One region of the Venatoribacter cucullus genome, then DNA from elsewhere that is predicted to be linked to it. Evidence: predicted binding sites of a transcription regulator. Region 1 holds the regulator's gene; each other region holds the start of a gene.
The links. Region 1 encodes sigma-54, which starts transcription at its own class of promoters, with help from an activator protein. Its sites were predicted from a motif close to TGGCACNNNNNTTGCTNT; they were not measured.
Positions count from the first base shown of each region.

Region 2: the regulator sigma-54 is predicted to act here: its motif matches at 2,879-2,896, upstream of glnA (glutamate--ammonia ligase).
Region 3: the regulator sigma-54 is predicted to act here: its motif matches at 4,089-4,106, upstream of ytfE (iron-sulfur cluster repair protein YtfE).

Region 1 covers NZ_CP046056.1:2,366,600-2,372,498, forward strand. The annotation lists gene GJQ55_RS11230 (calcium/sodium antiporter) at 1-367, shown strand, start outside; gene GJQ55_RS11235 (KpsF/GutQ family sugar-phosphate isomerase) at 367-1,341, shown strand; gene lptC (LPS export ABC transporter periplasmic protein LptC) at 1,341-1,913, shown strand; gene lptA (lipopolysaccharide transport periplasmic protein LptA) at 1,891-2,466, shown strand; gene lptB (LPS export ABC transporter ATP-binding protein) at 2,463-3,188, shown strand; gene GJQ55_RS11255 (RNA polymerase factor sigma-54) at 3,283-4,776, shown strand; gene hpf (ribosome hibernation-promoting factor, HPF/YfiA family) at 4,819-5,121, shown strand; gene GJQ55_RS11265 (PTS sugar transporter subunit IIA) at 5,125-5,586, shown strand; gene rapZ (RNase adapter RapZ) at 5,605-5,899, shown strand, end outside.
Region 2 covers NZ_CP046056.1:94,649-100,547, forward strand. The annotation lists gene GJQ55_RS00420 (substrate-binding periplasmic protein) at 1-621, opposite strand, end outside; gene typA (translational GTPase TypA) at 736-2,541, opposite strand; gene glnA (glutamate--ammonia ligase) at 2,960-4,366, shown strand; gene GJQ55_RS00435 (alpha/beta hydrolase) at 4,477-5,466, shown strand; gene GJQ55_RS00440 (EVE domain-containing protein) at 5,437-5,899, opposite strand, start outside.
Region 3 covers NZ_CP046056.1:1,095,191-1,101,089, reverse strand. The annotation lists gene GJQ55_RS05290 (sterol desaturase family protein) at 1-409, shown strand, start outside; gene GJQ55_RS05285 (DJ-1 family glyoxalase III) at 376-939, opposite strand; gene mog (molybdopterin adenylyltransferase) at 950-1,483, opposite strand; gene nhaB (sodium/proton antiporter NhaB) at 1,649-3,160, shown strand; gene ytfE (iron-sulfur cluster repair protein YtfE) at 3,354-4,034, opposite strand; gene norR (nitric oxide reductase transcriptional regulator NorR) at 4,220-5,767, shown strand; gene GJQ55_RS05260 (HesA/MoeB/ThiF family protein) at 5,769-5,899, opposite strand, start outside.

The DNA of each region.
Region 1 (5,899 bases):
CTTCTATGGCGTCAGCGAACTGGTGATTGGTTTAACCATCGTGGCCATCGGCACCAGCCTGCCGGAGCTGGCCGCTTCGGTCGCCAGCGCCCTGAAAGGCCACCACGATATCGCCATCGGTAACGTCATCGGCTCCAACATTTTCAATATGCTCACCGTAATGCCGGTGCCGGGTCTGCTGGCCGTCACCCAGGTAGAAAGCATGGCACTGTACCGCGACTATGCCGTTATGATGGTGATGACCCTGATGCTGCTGGCTTTGTTTGTGGTGAATTACCGCAAGGGCACCATGGGGCGTTTTTCCGGTCTGTTATTAACCGGGGGTTTTACCGCCTATCTTCTGTACCTGTTTATTGAAGCAAGCTGATGAGCACCGATCTGAACTTTAATTTTGAACAATCCGCCCGCCGCACCATTACGCTGGAACAACAGGCGGTTGGCCAACTGTTACAGCGCCTGAGCGGTACCTTCAACACCGCCTGCCGCCTGATCCTGCAGTGCCAGGGCCGGGTGGTCGTCACCGGCATGGGCAAATCCGGTCATATCGGCAGCAAACTGGCGGCCACCCTCGCCAGCACCGGCACCCCGGCTTTTTTTGTGCACCCGGGCGAAGCCAGCCACGGCGATATGGGCATGATCCAGCCCACCGACGTGGTGATTGCCCTGTCCAACTCCGGCGAAACCGGCGAAGTGACCAGCCTGTTACCCTTGCTGAAACGCATGGGCACGGCGCTGATCAGCATGACCGGCAACCCCGCTTCCACCCTGGCAAAAGCGGCCGACGCCCACCTGGATACCGGCGTGGAACAGGAAGCCTGCCCGCTTAATCTGGCTCCCACCTCCTCCACCACCTGTGCACTGGTGATGGGCGATGCACTGGCCGTAGCCTTACTGGAAGCACGCGGCTTTACCGCCGAAGACTTTGCCTTTTCCCATCCGGGCGGTTCGCTGGGCCGGCGCCTGCTGCTGAAAGTGGATGACATTATGCACACTGGTGCCGGCATTCCCGTGGTGGGGCCGGAAGCCACACTGTCGCAGGCACTGTTGGTGGTAACCTCCAAAGGTCTGGGCATGACCACCGTGCAACAGGATGGTCAGCTGCTGGGTATTTTTACCGACGGCGACCTGCGCCGGGCTATTGATCAGGGGGTTGATATTCACACCGCCACCATGGCCGATGTGATGACCCGCGGTGGCAAAGCCACCCGTCCCGGCACCCTGGCCGCTGAAGCCCTGAAAATTATGGAAGACAACAAGATCAACGCCCTGGTCGTCAAAGACGGCGACCAGGCGGCCGGCGTCCTGACCATGCACGATCTGCTGCGGGCGGGCGTGCTCTGATGCGGAAGCAATACGTTGTCCTGGCACTGGCGCTGCTGGCCGGCATTGGCCTGCTGAACCTCGACCGGGTAAAAGAAATGCCGGTAACAGCCACCCCGGTGGTCAGTGGAAATGAAGAGGCCGACTATTACGGTGACCAACTGTATCAGCGCCAGTACAACGCGGCCGGTCAGCTGGAGCAGAGCTTCCGCGCCGCCACCCTGCAGCATTTTCCGCTGTCTGCCGTGTCGCACTTTACCCGGCCGCGCATTATCACCACGGCTGAAGACGGCAAAATGTGGCAGATTGATGCCCTGACCGGCGAAGCACTGGACCAGGACGAGCGTCTGACCCTGCGTGAGCAGGTGGAAATCCGCTCCATCAACACGCCCGCTGACGACCCGATTACCATCCATACCGACTGGCTGAACTACCATGCCGGGCAGCAGACCGCCACCACCGATGCACCGGTGGTGATCCGTCATCCGGCCACGCTGACCGAAGCCACCGGCATGACCCTCAATGTCGCTGACCGCACCCTGCAACTTCATCATCAGGTAAACACCCGTTATGTGCCGCAAGCATCTGAATAAACTCTGTGCCGCTGCCCTGCTGCTGCCGGCGCTGGCGTCCGCACTGCCGGAAGACTTCAACCAGGAAGTGGTGATTGTTTCCGACCGCGCCGAAATTGACCGTCAGGCCGGAGTCGTGATCTATCAGGGCGATGTCCTCCTGACGCAGGGCACCCTGCGTATTGAGTCTGACCGCCTGACAGTGGTCAGCACCGAAGGCCGGATGGAAAAAGCCACCGCCGAAGGCCAGCCGGCCCGTTATCAGCAGCAGATCAACCCCGGCTCACCGCTGACCCATGCGCACGCGCAACGCATCGACTATCTGGCCGCCAATCAGGAAGCCATCCTGATCGGCAATGCCGTACTGCGGCAGGACAGCAACGAAATTACCGGTGAGCGTATCCGCTACGATATGAACACCGAAGTCATCTCCGCTGGCCAGCCAGCCGACGCTGGGGAAAAACCGGCCCGGATCAAAGTGATCTTCCAGCCCAAAACCGCTGAGCCGGCCACAGCGCCCGCTCCGGCAGTAACCGTTCCGGATGCACCGGTTCCGGCGGAGACCCAGCCATGAAAACCCTGCACGCCGAATCGCTGGCAAAAAGCTACGGCAACCGCCAGATCGTTAAAGACGTCTCCATGTCGGTGAACAGCGGCCAGATTGTCGGCCTGCTCGGCCCCAATGGTGCCGGCAAAACCACCTGTTTCTATATGATTGTGAATCTGGTGCAGGCGGATAACGGCCGTGTGCGCATCGACGATGAAGACATTAGCCACCTGCCCATGCACGGACGAGCCAAAAAAGGCATTGGTTACCTGCCGCAGGAAGCCTCTATTTTCCGCAAGCTGAGCGTGGCCGATAACATTATGGCCATTCTGGAAACCCGCAAAGACCTCGATAAAGCCGGTAAACAGGCCAAGCTGGAAAGCCTGCTGGATGAGTTTCATATTCAGCATATCCGTGACAGCAAAGGCATGGCGCTGTCCGGTGGCGAACGGCGGCGGGTGGAAATTGCCCGCGCGCTGGCGGCCGAACCCTCCTTTATTCTGCTCGATGAGCCTTTCGCCGGGGTTGACCCCATCTCCGTTGCCGACATCATGGATATTATCCGCCAGCTGAAAGCGCGCGGCATCGGCGTACTGATTACTGACCACAATGTGCGGGAAACACTGGCCATCTGTGAAAAAGCCTATATCGTCGGCGGCGGCCATATTATTGCCGAAGGTACCGCTGAGCAGGTATTGGCCAACGAACAGGTGCGTAAACAGTATCTCGGAGAAGATTTCCGCCTGTGAGCCAGTAACTGACGTGGTTTGTCAAGGATAGCCAGACCGGGCCCTTGGCGTATAATGCAACATTAATGCCGTTTTGAGTGAATACTGAAGCCCTATGAAAGCCTCCCTGCAGTTAAAGATGGGTCAGCAACTCACGATGACCCCGCAATTACAGCAAGCCATCCGCCTGCTGCAATTGTCGACCCTCGATCTGCAACAGGAAATTCAGGAAGCGCTTGATTCCAACCCCATGCTGGAAGTGGAAGAAAACGAACACGACGGCCTCAACGATTTATCCTTGCCGGCGACCGCCGACATCAGCACCGAAGTCAGCAGCCACGACCATGACGATGGCGCTGACACCCCGGAACTGGACGAACAATGGTCACAGGAACAGATTCCGGATGACCTGCCGGTCGACAGCCAGTGGGAAGATACCTACCAGACCACCGCCGGCGTGGCCTCCGGCAACAGCGGCGCCATCGACGACGACTTTGACTACGACGCCCGTCACGCCAGCACCGACAGCCTGCAGGACCACCTGCTGTGGCAGCTGAACCTGACCCCGATGTCCGATACCGACCGCGATATCGCCCTGATGCTGATCGACGGCGTCGATGATGACGGCTACCTGCACACCACGGTTGAGGATGTGCTGGAAAGCATGGACCCGGAGCTGAACGTCGAAGAAGACGAAGTGATGGCCGTGCTGCACCGCCTGCAACAATTTGACCCGGCCGGGGTATTTGGCCGCGACCTGCGCGAATGCCTGCTGCTGCAACTGCACCAGATGCCGGCCGACACCCCCTGGCTGGCGGAAACCCGGCTGGTGATCAGCGAACATATTGAGCTGCTGGGCAACCGCGACTACCCGACCCTGATGCGCAAAACCAAACTGCGCGAAGATGATCTGAAAGCCGTGCTGCGGTTAATCAAAGAGCTGAACCCCAAGCCCGGCTCCGGGATCAGTTCCGAACAGGCCGAATACGTTATTCCCGATGTGATCGTGCGTAATATCCGCGACGAATGGCGGGTGGAACTGAACCCCGACATTGCCCCCAAGCTGCGCGTCAACGCCGATTACGCCGCCCTTATCCGCCGCTCCGACAACAGCACCGATAACGCCTTTCTGCGCGACAACCTGCAGGAAGCGCGCTGGTTTATCAAAAGCCTGCAAAGCCGCAACGAAACCCTGCTGAAAGTGGCGACCAAAATTGTCGAATACCAGATCGACTTTTTCGAGCAGGGTGAAGAAGCCATGAAACCGCTGGTACTGCACGATATTGCCGAAGCGGTGGGCATGCACGAATCAACCATTTCGCGGGTCACCACGCAAAAATACATGCACACCCCGCGCGGTATTTTCGAGCTGAAATACTTTTTCTCCAGCCACGTCAGTACCGACAGCGGTGGCGAATGTTCCTCCACCGCCATCCGTGCCATGATCAAAAAACTGATTGCCGATGAAAATGCCCGCAAACCATTAAGTGACAGCAAACTGGCTGCCTTGCTGGCCGACAAGGGGATTCAGGTTGCACGCCGTACCGTTGCCAAGTACCGTGAAGCCATGCTTATTCCGCCGTCGAACGAACGCAAACAACTGATTTAAAACTGTTTTAACTTACCAGCATAAAAACCAAGGAGTCTGGATATGAAAATCAACCTCAGCGGCCACCACATCGAAATTACCGAAGCGCTGCAAAGCTATGTGGAAGAAAAAATGTCACGCCTGAGCCGTCATTTCGACAACATCACCAACGGCCAGGTGACCCTGACCGTAGTGAAAGAACGCATGACTGCGGAAGCCACCATCCACGTTGCCGGTGCCGACCTGCACGCCAGCGCTGAACATGACGATATGTACGCCGCCATCGACCAGATGACCGACAAACTCGACCGCCAGGTGTTAAAACACAAAGAAAAACTGGTGGACCGTCAGCACGGTCACAACTGAGCCATGGCCATCAGCATCGGGGATATTCTGACCCCGGAACGTACGTTATTTGACGCCCCGGTTTCCAGTAAGAAAAAGTTACTGGAATATCTGGCCGGTTTTGTCGCCGACCTGACACCGGACAGTTCCGCCGACGATATTTACGAGCGCTTACTGGGCCGTGAACGGCTGGGCAGCACCGGCATCGGGGAGGGCATTGCCATTCCCCATTGCCGCCTGCCACAGTGTCAGCATCCTTTTGGCGTACTGCTGCGCCTGAGCGAAGCCATTGACTATGACGCCGTTGACCGGCGGCCGGTCGACCTGGTGTTTGCCCTGTTCGTACCGGAAGAAGCCAACGACGAGCACCTGCAGGTGCTGGCCATGCTGGCGCGTAATTTCACCGAGCCAGACTACCGGGAAGCGTTGCGTAACGCACCGGATGCCGGCCGCCTGTACCAACGGGCACTGCACACGGAAGCCTGAGCAGGCATAAGGAGCAATATGCGTCTGGTCATTATCAGCGGCCGTTCCGGCTCAGGAAAATCCAGCGCCCTGCACGTGTTGGAAGACCTCGGTTTCTATTGCATTGACAACCTGCCGGTGGCCTTGCTGCCGGCACTGGTGCATCAGACGGAAGGGGAAGAAAAACTGTCACGGGTGGCGGTAAGCATTGATGCCCGCAACCTGCCCCATGCTTTCGACCGCATCGACGATGTCCTGCACGAATTGCCCAGTGAGGAATACCAGCTCGATGTGGTGTATCTGGATGCCAGCGAAGAAGTGCTGCTGCAGCGCT
Region 2 (5,899 bases), 560 kb from region 1:
TAATTCAGCGTAGCGATAGGGCTTGCTGGCCGCGGCTGCGGTCGGATTCTGCCGGCGCAGCTGGCTGAGAAAATACCGGAACACGGTTTTTTCCATCACAATCACATCGGCCTCGCCGGCAAACAGGGCGCGCACCTGCTCAATCTGATCTCCTTGCTCCAGATACAGCGGCGCGGCACTGACGGCCGTAGAGAATTCGGCCGGCAACAGTTGCCGGGCCAGGCTGAAGCCCTGTACCCGGTAATGACGCAGGTCGCTGATGGTGCTCAGTGGCAGGCTGCGCTCCTCCAGACTGATGGCGACATTCTGAAAGCTGACCAATGGCAGGCTGGCAAAGAAAGCGCTGGGGGTGGCTTGCTGGTTGGTAACACAGAGACCGTCGAGCCGGCCCTGATTAAAACCATCGGCATTGCTGTGGTTGCTGTTGTATTCCAGTTGCAGGGTCAGACCGGCGTTGGCCAGTGAACGGCGCAGCAGATCGAGCATAATGCCGCGATTGTTATGCGGAATAACGTAGGGGGGAATCGACAGGCTGCAGCCTATCTGCACAACGGTCGCTGCGCTGAGCGGCAGCCAGGCACCGCTCAGCAACAGGAAAGATAACAACAGCACTACACGCATAACACCTCATGACCGCTGGTCTGCAGGTGCCCGGACCGGGCAAGTGCAAAGCAGTATGTGTGCCTTGTTTGCCCGCCGTCAACCGGCCAGAGCGGCCGGTTGCCTATCGGTGTGTCAGTTCTTTTTGGCGCGCTTACGTTCGTTTTCAGTCAGCAGTTTTTTCCGCAGACGGATGCTGATGGGGGTTACTTCCACCAGCTCGTCGTCTTCGATAAATTCCAGTGCCTGTTCCAGGGTGTGGCGTACCGGCGGGGTCAGTACAATGGCTTCGTCGGTGCCGGAAGCACGCACGTTGGTCAGCTGCTTGGCCTTGGTCGGGTTTACCACCAGGTCATTGTCGCGGCTGTGCAGACCAATAATCATGCCTTCGTACACTTCGGTTTGCGGGCCGATGAACAAACGACCGCGCTCCTGCAGGGTGTACAGGGCATAACCCAATGCCTTACCGCCTACCATGGACACCAGTACACCGTTGTGACGGGTAGAGGTCAGGCTGGACTGAACCGGACCGTAGTGATCAAAGATGTTGGTGAGGATGCCGGAACCTGAGGTCAGGGTCAGGAACAGACCACGGAAACCGATCAGGCCGCGGGCCGGAGCGATAAATTCCAGACGTACACGGCCTTTGCCATCCGGCACCATGTTGGTCATTTCGGCACGACGGTTACCCATCTCTTCCATGATGGAGCCCTGGTGCTCTTCTTCGATATCAATCACAACCTGCTCGTAGGGTTCTTGCAGCACGCCGTCGATTTCTTTCACCACCACCTGCGGCTTGGAAATGCCCATTTCGAAACCTTCACGACGCATGGTTTCGATCAGTACCGACAGATGCAGCTCGCCACGGCCGGATACTTTGAATTTTTCCGGACTGTCGCCGTCTTCCACACGCAGGGCGACGTTGTGGATTAGTTCTTTTTCCAGACGCTCTTTGATGTTGCGGCTGGTCACGAACTTACCTTCTTTACCGGCAAAGGGTGAATCGTTGACCTGGAACGTCATGCTTACGGTCGGCTCATCCACGCTCAGTGGCGGCAGAGCTTCAACGGCAGACGGGTCACACAGTGTGTCGGAGATGCCCAGGCCGTCGATACCGGAAATACAGACGATGTCGCCAGCGCTGGCTTCGGTGGTCACAATGCGGTTGAAGCCGTGGAAACCTTTTACTTCCAGAATCCGGCCTTTACGGGTTTTGCCTTTGATATCGATGATCTGTACGTCAGTACCAGGCTTCAGCTTACCGCGGGTAATGCGGCCAACACCGATAACACCCACATAGCTGTCGTAATCCAGCGCCGAAATCTGCATCTGGAACGGGCCGTCAACGTTCACCGGCGGTGGCGGTACGTGGTCGACAATCATCTGCAGCAGCGGGGTCATGTCGCTGGCCAGTTCATCCGGTGACAGGCCGGCAATACCGTTCAGGCCGGACGCATAGATAACCGGGAAATCCAGCTGTTCTTCAGTGGCGCCGAGGCGGTCGAACAGGTCGAAGATTTCATCCAGAACCCAATCCGGACGTGCACCCGGACGGTCAACTTTGTTGATGACCACGATCGGACGCAGGCCGCGCTCGAAGGCTTTCTGGGTGACGAAACGGGTTTGTGGCATTGGGCCGTCCTGCGCGTCGACCAGCAGACACACGGAGTCCACCATCGACATTACCCGTTCTACTTCGCCGCCGAAGTCGGCGTGTCCGGGGGTGTCCACGATGTTGATGCGGTAATCATTCCACTGAATGGCGGTGTTCTTCGCCAGAATGGTAATACCACGCTCTTTTTCCTGGTCGTTAGAGTCCATGGAGCGATCGCCTTCGCGGCGGTCCAGGGTACCGGACTGCTCCAGCAGTTTGTCGACCAGGGTGGTTTTACCGTGGTCAACGTGGGCGATGATGGCGATGTTTCTGAGGTTTTCGATCACAGGAAGGGCCTTGGTGAAGGTTTGTACAAAAATGGTGGGCGATTATACCCGAAAGGGGCCTCTGGCGTGACAGGAAATTGCATCACCGTGGTGGTTTTTTGCCCGAATTGGCGGGAATTCCTGCCTGACCGGCCGGCGCTCTTTTTGTGCCGCTGACCATGTACCCCGGGCGGCAGTGAACCTATAATGGGCGGGTTTGCACAAGCCGGCATCCCCAACAGACTGAAACGCCCCCAAATGGTGCTATTGGTTCAGGTTGTGATTCAAGATGGTGCATAAAAAATGCGTAGCCGCCGCCGCAGCCCCGATTCTGTGCGATCCGGCTGCATTGGCAACGTGGCACGCAGTTTGCTCCTCTCTGAGCATGGCAAGCCGGGGCCTTCCCGAAACAAGTTGAACCAGCATCTGGAGAAAGACAATGTCAGAGAAAACTCTGAATCTGATCAAAGAAAACGACGTGAAGTGGGTTGACCTGCGTTTCACCGATTTCAAAGGTAAAGAGCAGCACGTCACCATTCCGTCCCGTTATGTAAACGAAGACTTCTTCGAAACCGGCCAGATGTTCGACGGTTCTTCTATTTCCGGCTGGAAGGGCATTGAAGCGTCCGACATGATCCTGATGCCGGATGACTCTACCAGCTTCATGGACCCCTTCACTGAAGACGCCACCCTGGTGCTGCGCTGCGACATCATCGAACCGTCCACCATGCAGGGTTACGACCGTGATCCGCGTTCCGTGGCCCGTCGCGCTGAAGAGTACCTGAAGTCTACTGGTCTGGGTGACACCGCATTCTTTGGTCCGGAGCCGGAATTCTTCATGTTTGACGACGTGCGCTGGGGCTCGGATATGTCCGGTTCCTTCTGCAAAATCAACTCGTCTGAAGCAGCCTGGAACACTGAAACGGTGATGGAAGGCGGCAACATGGGCCACCGTCCGCGCGTGAAAGGCGGTTACTTCCCGGTGCCTCCGGTTGACAGCCACCACGATATCCGTGCGGCCATGTGTAACACCCTGGAAGCCATTGGTCTGGACGTAGAAGTTCACCACCACGAAGTGGCCAACGCCGGTCAGAACGAAATCGGCGTGCGTTTCAACACCCTGGTTAAGAAAGCGGACGAAGTGCAGATGCTGAAGTACGTTGTCCACAACGTGGCTAACGCATACGGCAAAACCGTTACTTTCATGCCGAAGCCAATCGTTGGCGACAACGGTTCCGGTATGCACGTGCACATGTCTTACTGGAAAGACGGTGTGAACCAGTTTGCCGGTGACGGCTACGCGGGTCTGTCTGAAACTGCCCTGTACTTCATCGGCGGTATCATTCACCACGCCAAGTCACTGAATGCCTTCACCAACCCGTCCACCAACTCTTACAAGCGTCTGATTCCGGGCTTTGAAGCACCGGTTATGCTGGCTTACTCTGCCCGCAACCGTTCTGCTTCTATCCGTATTCCGTACGTAGCGTCTCCGAAAGGCAAGCGCATCGAAGCCCGCTTCCCGGACCCGATGGCGAACCCTTACCTGGCATTCGCTGCGCTGCTGATGGCTGGTCTGGACGGCGTGAAGAAGAAAATGCACCCAGGCGATGCCGCTGACAAAGACCTGTATGATCTGCCGGCGGAAGAAGCTCTGGCGATTCCACAGGTGTGTGGTTCGCTGCGCGAAGCACTGGCCAGCCTGCAAGCTAACCACACTTTCCTGACCGAAGGCGGCGTGTTCAGCAAAGACATGATCGATGCCTACATCAAGATGAAGATGCAGGACGTTTACCGTGTTGAGCACACCACTCACCCGGTTGAATACGACATGTACTACAGCCTGTAATCTGACGGTTACGCTGTAAAAGGGCCCTGCGGGGCCCTTTTTTTATGCCTGCTGTTTGTGCGCGAGGGCGGCGGCGCTGGTACCATAGCGGCCTTCGCGGAGACATCATCATGCTGGACTGGAACAAAACGGATCTGCTGCAGGCATTGCCGGAATTCGACTGGCAACATCTGCCCAAGGCGGGCCGGGCACTGCAACCCTATTGTGATTTTTACCGGCTGCGCTTCAGTGAAGCCTCTGTCCATTACGCCGGCCGGCTGTCCTGTGCCGGCTATCAGCTGGCGGTACAGAGCTGGGCGCCGGCGCAGGTGCGCGGCACTGCCATTCTGGTGCATGGCTATTACGACCATACCGGTATTTATGGATCGTTAATCCGTTTTTGTCTGCAGCAGCAGTTACAGGTGCTGATTGTGGATTTGCCCGGCCATGGTTTATCCGGCGGTGAGCCGGCGGCCATTGGCAGTTTTCAGGAGTATGACGAGATTTTCAGTGTCCTGGTGCAACGGGCCCAGCAGTTTTTACCGGCGCCCCTGCATGTGTTCGGTCAGAGCACCGGTGGCGCCATCATTGTGAACTATGTGCTTAAGCGCCAGTTGCAACCGGCGCAGTCGCCTTTCACCAGCATCAACCTGTTATCGCCACTGGTCCGGCCGTGGCGCTGGCAGCAGGTAAAAATGCTGCAGCCGTTGTTGGGGCCATTTTTGCGTCAGCTGAAGCGTACCTTTCACCCTAATTCTTCCGATACGGTCTTTCTGGACTTTATTGCCCGCCATGATCCGTTGCAGCCGCGTTTTCTGAACCTGCGCTGGGTGCGCGCGCTGCGCCATTGGGTGCCCTTTATTGAAGCGCAGCCGCCGCTGGAGCTGGTGGTGAATATTGTTCAGGGCGATCAGGATGGCACCGTGGCCTGGCCGCACAACCTGCAGGTATTGCAGCAGAAATTTCCGCAGCGGCGGCTGTATATGCTGCCGGGTGCCGGGCATCAGCTGGTCAATGAAAGTGAGGCGCTGCGTGAGCGTTTGTACGCTCAGCTGGCCAGCTGGTTGCATGACCAGCCGGAAGCGTCGGTATCAGTTGAAGCGGCTGATATTAGCGGCTGACAGGCCGGCCTGCTGCAGAATATGCCGCCATTCCGTGTTGCTGACCGGTTGCACCGACAGCCGTGCCCGGTTCAGCAGCGCCATCTCCTGCAGTGCGCTGTCCTGGCGCATTTCTTTCAGTGTTAGTGGCCGCGGCAGGGCCTGAACCGCTTCGACTTCTACCGTTATCCAGCGCGGGTTGGCCGGGTCAGATTTGGGGTCAAAATAGGGCGATTGTGCATTGAATTGAGACGGGTCGGCCAAACCGGTGCGGACAATGCGGCAAATGCCGGCAATGGCGGGCTCTTTACAGCTGGAATGATAAAAAAATGCGTAGTCGTTCACACTGACGGCATCGCGCAGCAGGTTGCGGGCTTGATAATTTCTGACGCCATCCCATACTGTGCGCCGTTCTGGTGCGGCGCTGAGATGAGAATAACTAAAAACATCCGGC
Region 3 (5,899 bases), 1.3 Mb from region 1:
TGAAGCCAACCTGGTGTATCAGTTTTTTCTGCATACCGAACAGGTGCGCACACTGGGCTGGCTGGAAAAGATTTTTAATACACCGTCACACCATCGCGTACACCACGGGCGTAACCCGAAACAGATTGATACCAATTTCGGCGGTATTTTTATTCTCTGGGATAAATTATTCGGCACGTTCCGGGCGGAAGCCGATGCCGGAGAGATTCAATACGGTGTGACCCGTATGCCGGACCATCCTCATAACCCCTGGCATTTACAGGTACACGACTGGGTCGCCATGTTCCGGGATGTCCGGCGCTATAAAGACCTGCGCATTCTGTACAAGCACCCGGACTGGGTAACCGAACGCTACGGCACCCCACCCCCAGCGGCTCAGGGGAAAAACAACAGCGCCTTGCCCACCTGATCGGCCCGCTGTTCACCGGCCAGCAACCGCACCAGCTGCAACGCAAACGCCATGGCGGTGGCCGGACCACGGCTGGTCACCATACGTCGATCCGTCACCACATCGCCCAGTACCTGCAGCGCGCCGCCTTGCCGCAACGCCTCTTCACAACCGGGAAAAGCCGTCGCTTTGTAACCCCTGAGCAGGCCATGGCGGGCCAGTACCAGCGCCGGCGCCGCACAAATGGCACCAATAAGACGGCCGGCGGCCTGCTGTTCGCGCAACAACGCAATCAGCGCGGCACAATCGGCCAGATGTTCTGCCCCCGGCAAACCGCCCGGCAGCACAATGGCATCCCAGTGCTGTTCCATCACATCGGCCATCAGAGCATCAGCGCGCAACTGAATGCCACGGGCACAGGTAATCTGCCGTTGCGGCATCACCGACACCAATACCACTTCGATACCGGCACGACGCAGCACATCACTGACGGTAACGGTTTCAATGTCTTCACTGCCGTCGGCCACGGCCAGCATTACCTTAATGCTCATACACTATCCTTTAGCTGGCAGGGCGGAAGGCTTTAATAATGTCCGCATTGCATTCCAGATACGGGCCTTCCATCAAATCAATGCAATACGGAATAGCAGGGAAAACCGCATCCAGACACTGGCGGATGGCTTTTGGCTTACCGGGCAGATTCAGAATTAACGCGCTGCCGCGTAACCCGGCCGTCTGCCGTGACAGAATAGCGGTCGGCACGTATTTCAGCGACTCCATGCGCATTAATTCACCAAAACCCGGCATCATGCGGTCGCACACCGCTTCGGTGGCTTCCGGGGTAACATCGCGACGCGCCGGGCCGGTACCGCCGGTGGTGATGACCAGACAGCAGCCTTCATCATCCACCAGCTGGCACAGGGTATCTTCAATCAGATCCTGCTCATCGGCCACCAGCCGGTACACCGGCTGCCAGGGCGACGTCAGGTAATCGTTTAACGTGCTCTCAATGGCTTTGCCGGAAATATCTTCATAAATACCGGCGCTGGCACGGTCGCTGACAGTCAGAATGCCAATACGGGCTGGCTGAGTCATAAACAGTCCTTAACAAAATGAATTGCCGGCATCTTACCTCAGCCATACCGCAGCGCCCACCGCTGCAACCGGCCGGGGTACATCCCCTATCCCTTCAGTGGCATTGCCGGGCACAGACCCGGTACGGACAATCAGAGCTTGCCCCCTCTGTCCGGATACCCTTGTATGTCACCCGCACCATCGTTTGCCAGCGCCCTGGCGCAGAATTTTCTTGGCCAATCCCCGGCCTGGTACAAACAAAGTATTGTGTTTTTTCTGCTGCTGAACCCGCTTTGTCTGTGGCTGGCCGGACCGGTACTGACCGGCTGGCTGTTAATTGCTGAATTTATTTTTACCCTGGCGATGGCGCTGAAGTGCTACCCCCTGTTACCCGGTGGTTTACTGGCCATTGAGGCGCTGCTGCTGGGACTGACCACACCGGATGCGTTATACGCCGAGGTGGAACACAACCTGCCGGTGATTCTGCTGCTGATGTTTATGGTGGCCGGCATTTATTTTATGAAAAACCTGCTGCTGGTTACCTTCACCAATATTCTGGTACGCATCCGCTCCAAATATCTGCTGGCTCTTACCTTTTCGATGACGGCGGCTTTTTTATCGGCATTTCTCGATGCCTTAACCGTAACCGCGGTCATCATCAGCGTCGCGGTAGGCTTTTATTCCGTGTACCACAAAGTGGCATCGGGCAAAGGTTATCAACAGAGCGACCATAACCACGGCAGCGACCACGAAGTGATTGAACTGCACCGCCAAGACCTGGATACCTTCCGTGCGTTTTTGCGCAGCTTATTAATGCACGGCGCCGTAGGAACGGCACTGGGGGGCGTCTGCACTATGGTGGGCGAACCCCAGAACCTGCTGATTGCCAAAGTGGCCGGCTGGGATTTTGCGACCTTTTTCCACCTGATGAAGCCGGTATCCATGCCGGTGCTGGCCGCCGGTTTATTAACCTGCGTACTGCTGGAAAAACTGCGCTGGTTTGGTTATGGCGCCAAACTGCCGAAGCCGGTACTGGCGGTACTGAAAGAATTTGCCGATGCTGAAAAAGCCCGCCGCAACAAACCACAACAGATGGCTTTGGTTATTCAGATGCTGGCTGCCGTTATTCTGATTTTCGGGCTGGCGTTTCATATTGCCGAGGTCGGCCTGATCGGCCTGCTGGTGATTATTCTGATTGCCGCCATGAACGGTGTTACCGACGAACACCAGATTGGCAAAGCCTTTACTGAAGCCCTGCCCTTTACCGCCTTACTGGTGGTGTTCTTTGCGGTGGTGGCGGTAATTCATCAGCAACATCTGTTCAGTCCGGTTATCAACTGGGTGCTGAGCTTGCCGACCGAACAACAACCCGGCATGTTTTTTATTGCCAACGGGGTGTTATCGATGATCAGCGACAACGTCTTTGTGGCCACGGTGTATATCTCTGAAATTCAGCAGTCACTGGCTGCCGGCGACATCAGCCGCGAACATTTTGACCGTCTGGCCATTGCCATTAATACCGGCACCAACCTGCCCAGCGTCGCCACCCCCAATGGCCAGGCCGCCTTTCTGTTTCTGCTTACCTCGGCCATTGCCCCATTGGTGCGGTTGTCTTATGGCCGCATGGTGATCATGGCGCTGCCTTACACCCTGGTATTGAGCATGACCGGACTGCTCAGTGTTATTTATTTATTGTAATAAAACGTCTCAGCACACAGGGCCGTGGCACATCCCTGCCATGGCCCTGTGTGCAGATTCCTGAGCCCGGATTCCAGACCGCAGACAGAATTCAGCTGCTTTAAACCGACAGAGTCAGGGCATAAAAACAGGGGCATAAAAAAGGGCGCTTGCGCGCCCGAAACTCACCCGTTACAGGTGAGACGGAGAGTGGTTACTGGCAGCTGCCGCAACAGTTTGAAGACGTGGCTTTGGGTGGCACAAATAAGAAGTAATTTTCGAGCGTAATATGCTGCATCAGATCATCCACAAAGGTCTGCAGCCCCAGATACAAGGCTTTCCAGCTGTTACAGGCACCCGCCGGCAGCGTAATGTCGTTGGTCAGCTGACGCAGCTGCTCAACCGCCTGCAGATGTTCTTCATGCTCATCCTGCATCACGTTAATGGGGCCGTTCGGGTAAATACCACCGCCCAGCATCGGAAACAGAATCTGCTCTTCTTTGAGCATGTGGCTGGCCAGTTCATGGCTGATATTGCGCAGCAGATCCGCCAGACCCAGGGGGCAACCAGGCGCATTGGCATGCACCCGCTCCACTTTGGCGGCCAGGAAAATCAGCTCCGGCAGTTGTTCGCGGTGGCGGGCATGGTAACGCTCCAGAATATGGCTGATCAGCCGGGTGGTGGGTTCTTTGCTCCAGTCCACCGGCTCGGCATCGCTGGCCATGCTGAGCAGCTGATCGACAACGTCGTGACTGGGCAGACCTTTACCCGCCAGAGCAGTGCCCAGAGTGGTGGTGCCATCGCAACAGAAGTTGAGTTTAAGGTTTCGCAGCAGCGCCGATGCGCCCGGAATCGTGGTAGCAATGTCACTTAAAGAACGGTCCAGTAATTCCATAAAGGCTCCTGACAGGAATGGTAAACAGAAATAATCAACAAGACGTCTCTTTGTTCAGCAAAAGCCGGGCCAGTTTGCAGCCCTTACCCACTGTGGGTTCCTGACACAGATGGGTATAAAGAACACTGATTTTTATTGTAGAATTCACCACCCTGGTTTTTATGACCCAACCTGCGAGAAACGCCATGTCCGGACCTGAGCTGCTGCAAGATCTTATTACCGACATGCCGGCGGCCGAGCGGTTTGAGCGTATTGTTACGGGCCTGCATGAGCGTTTTGAATGTGGCGCCGTGGTACTGCTGCGACTGCAACGTGAACACCTGCATCCGGTCGCCATTCGTGGCCTGGTCGCTGAAGCCCACGGACGTAAATTCGGGCTGGCTCAGCATCCGCGCCTGTCGGCCATTATGACCAGCGTACAAGCCCTGCGCTTTCCGGCCGACAGCCCGCTGCCCGACCCTTACGACGGCCTGCTGGCCAGTCAGCCCGGCGCACCCTTGCCGGTGCATGACTGCATGGGGATCAGCCTGTGGCTGAACGGCGAACGCTGGGGTGCGCTGACGCTCGATTCCCTTACTCCCGGCACCTTCGATGGCGAAAAACTGCAACAACTGGAAAGCTGCCGTCCGCAGCTGGAAGCGGCCATCCGCATCAGCATGCTGGAGGAAGAAATCCGCAGCCTGCGCCGTGGCCGCCTCAGTGCCAGCCCGGAAATCAGCGCCGGGCCGGATAACAACAGCGACATCATTGGCCACAGTGACGCCATCCGGCAGATCCGCAAAGAACTGGATGTGGTGGCAGCATCCGATTTACCGGTACTGCTGCTGGGTGAAACCGGTGTTGGTAAGGAAGTGTTCGCCAACTATCTGCACCGCCAGTCGCCGCGTGCCAGCCGGCCGATGATTTATGTGAACTGCGCCGCACTGCCGGAAAACCTGGCTGAAAGTGAATTATTCGGGCACCTGAAAGGCGCTTTTTCCGGCGCCACCAGCGACCGCCCCGGCCGCTTTGAAAGCGCCGATCAGGGCACTATTTTTCTCGATGAAGTGGGTGAATTACCGCTGCCTGTGCAGGCCAAACTGTTGCGCGTGCTGCAGAACGGTGAAGTACAACGGCTGGGCAGTGACCAACCGAAACGGGTGGATGTGCGGGTGATTGCCGCCACCAACCGCAATCTGAAAGAACAGATTACCGAAGGCGCCTTCCGTGCCGATCTGTACCATCGTTTGTCGGTCTACCCGATTCCGATTCCGCCCCTGCGCGAGCGGGATAAAGACATTCCCCTGCTGGCCGGCCACTTTCTGGAACTGAACCGCGCCCGGCTGGGGTTGCGCAGCCTGCGCCTGTCACCCGATGCTGAAGCCGCACTGCTGGCGTATCCCTGGCCGGGCAATATCCGCGAGCTGGAGCACGTTATCAGCCGTGCCGCCATCAAGGCACTGAGCCGTGGCGCCCAGCGCCACGACATTATTACCCTCGACAGCCGGTTACTGGATCTGGATGTGCCGGATAACGGCGAGGCTGGCCTGAACGAAGAAAACCGTCAGGACCGTGGCTTATTGCAGACGGTACAGGGAATGCCGATGAAAGAGGCGGTAAAAACCTTTCAGCGCGCCCTGATTGTGCGTGAAGTACAGCAACAGAACGGCAGCTGGAGCGCCACCGCCCGCGCTTTTGGCTTAGACCCCAGCAATCTGCATAAACTGGCGCAGAAGCTGGGCCTGAAACACTGACTCAGCGTTGGCCGCTGCAATCCGGGCAATCGGCGCGGCGGCTGATTTTCCATTCACGGAATTGCGTACTGCGGGCATCAAAGGTGAGTAAGCGCCCGCACAAACTATTGCCCGCAGGGGCCAGTAATTTCA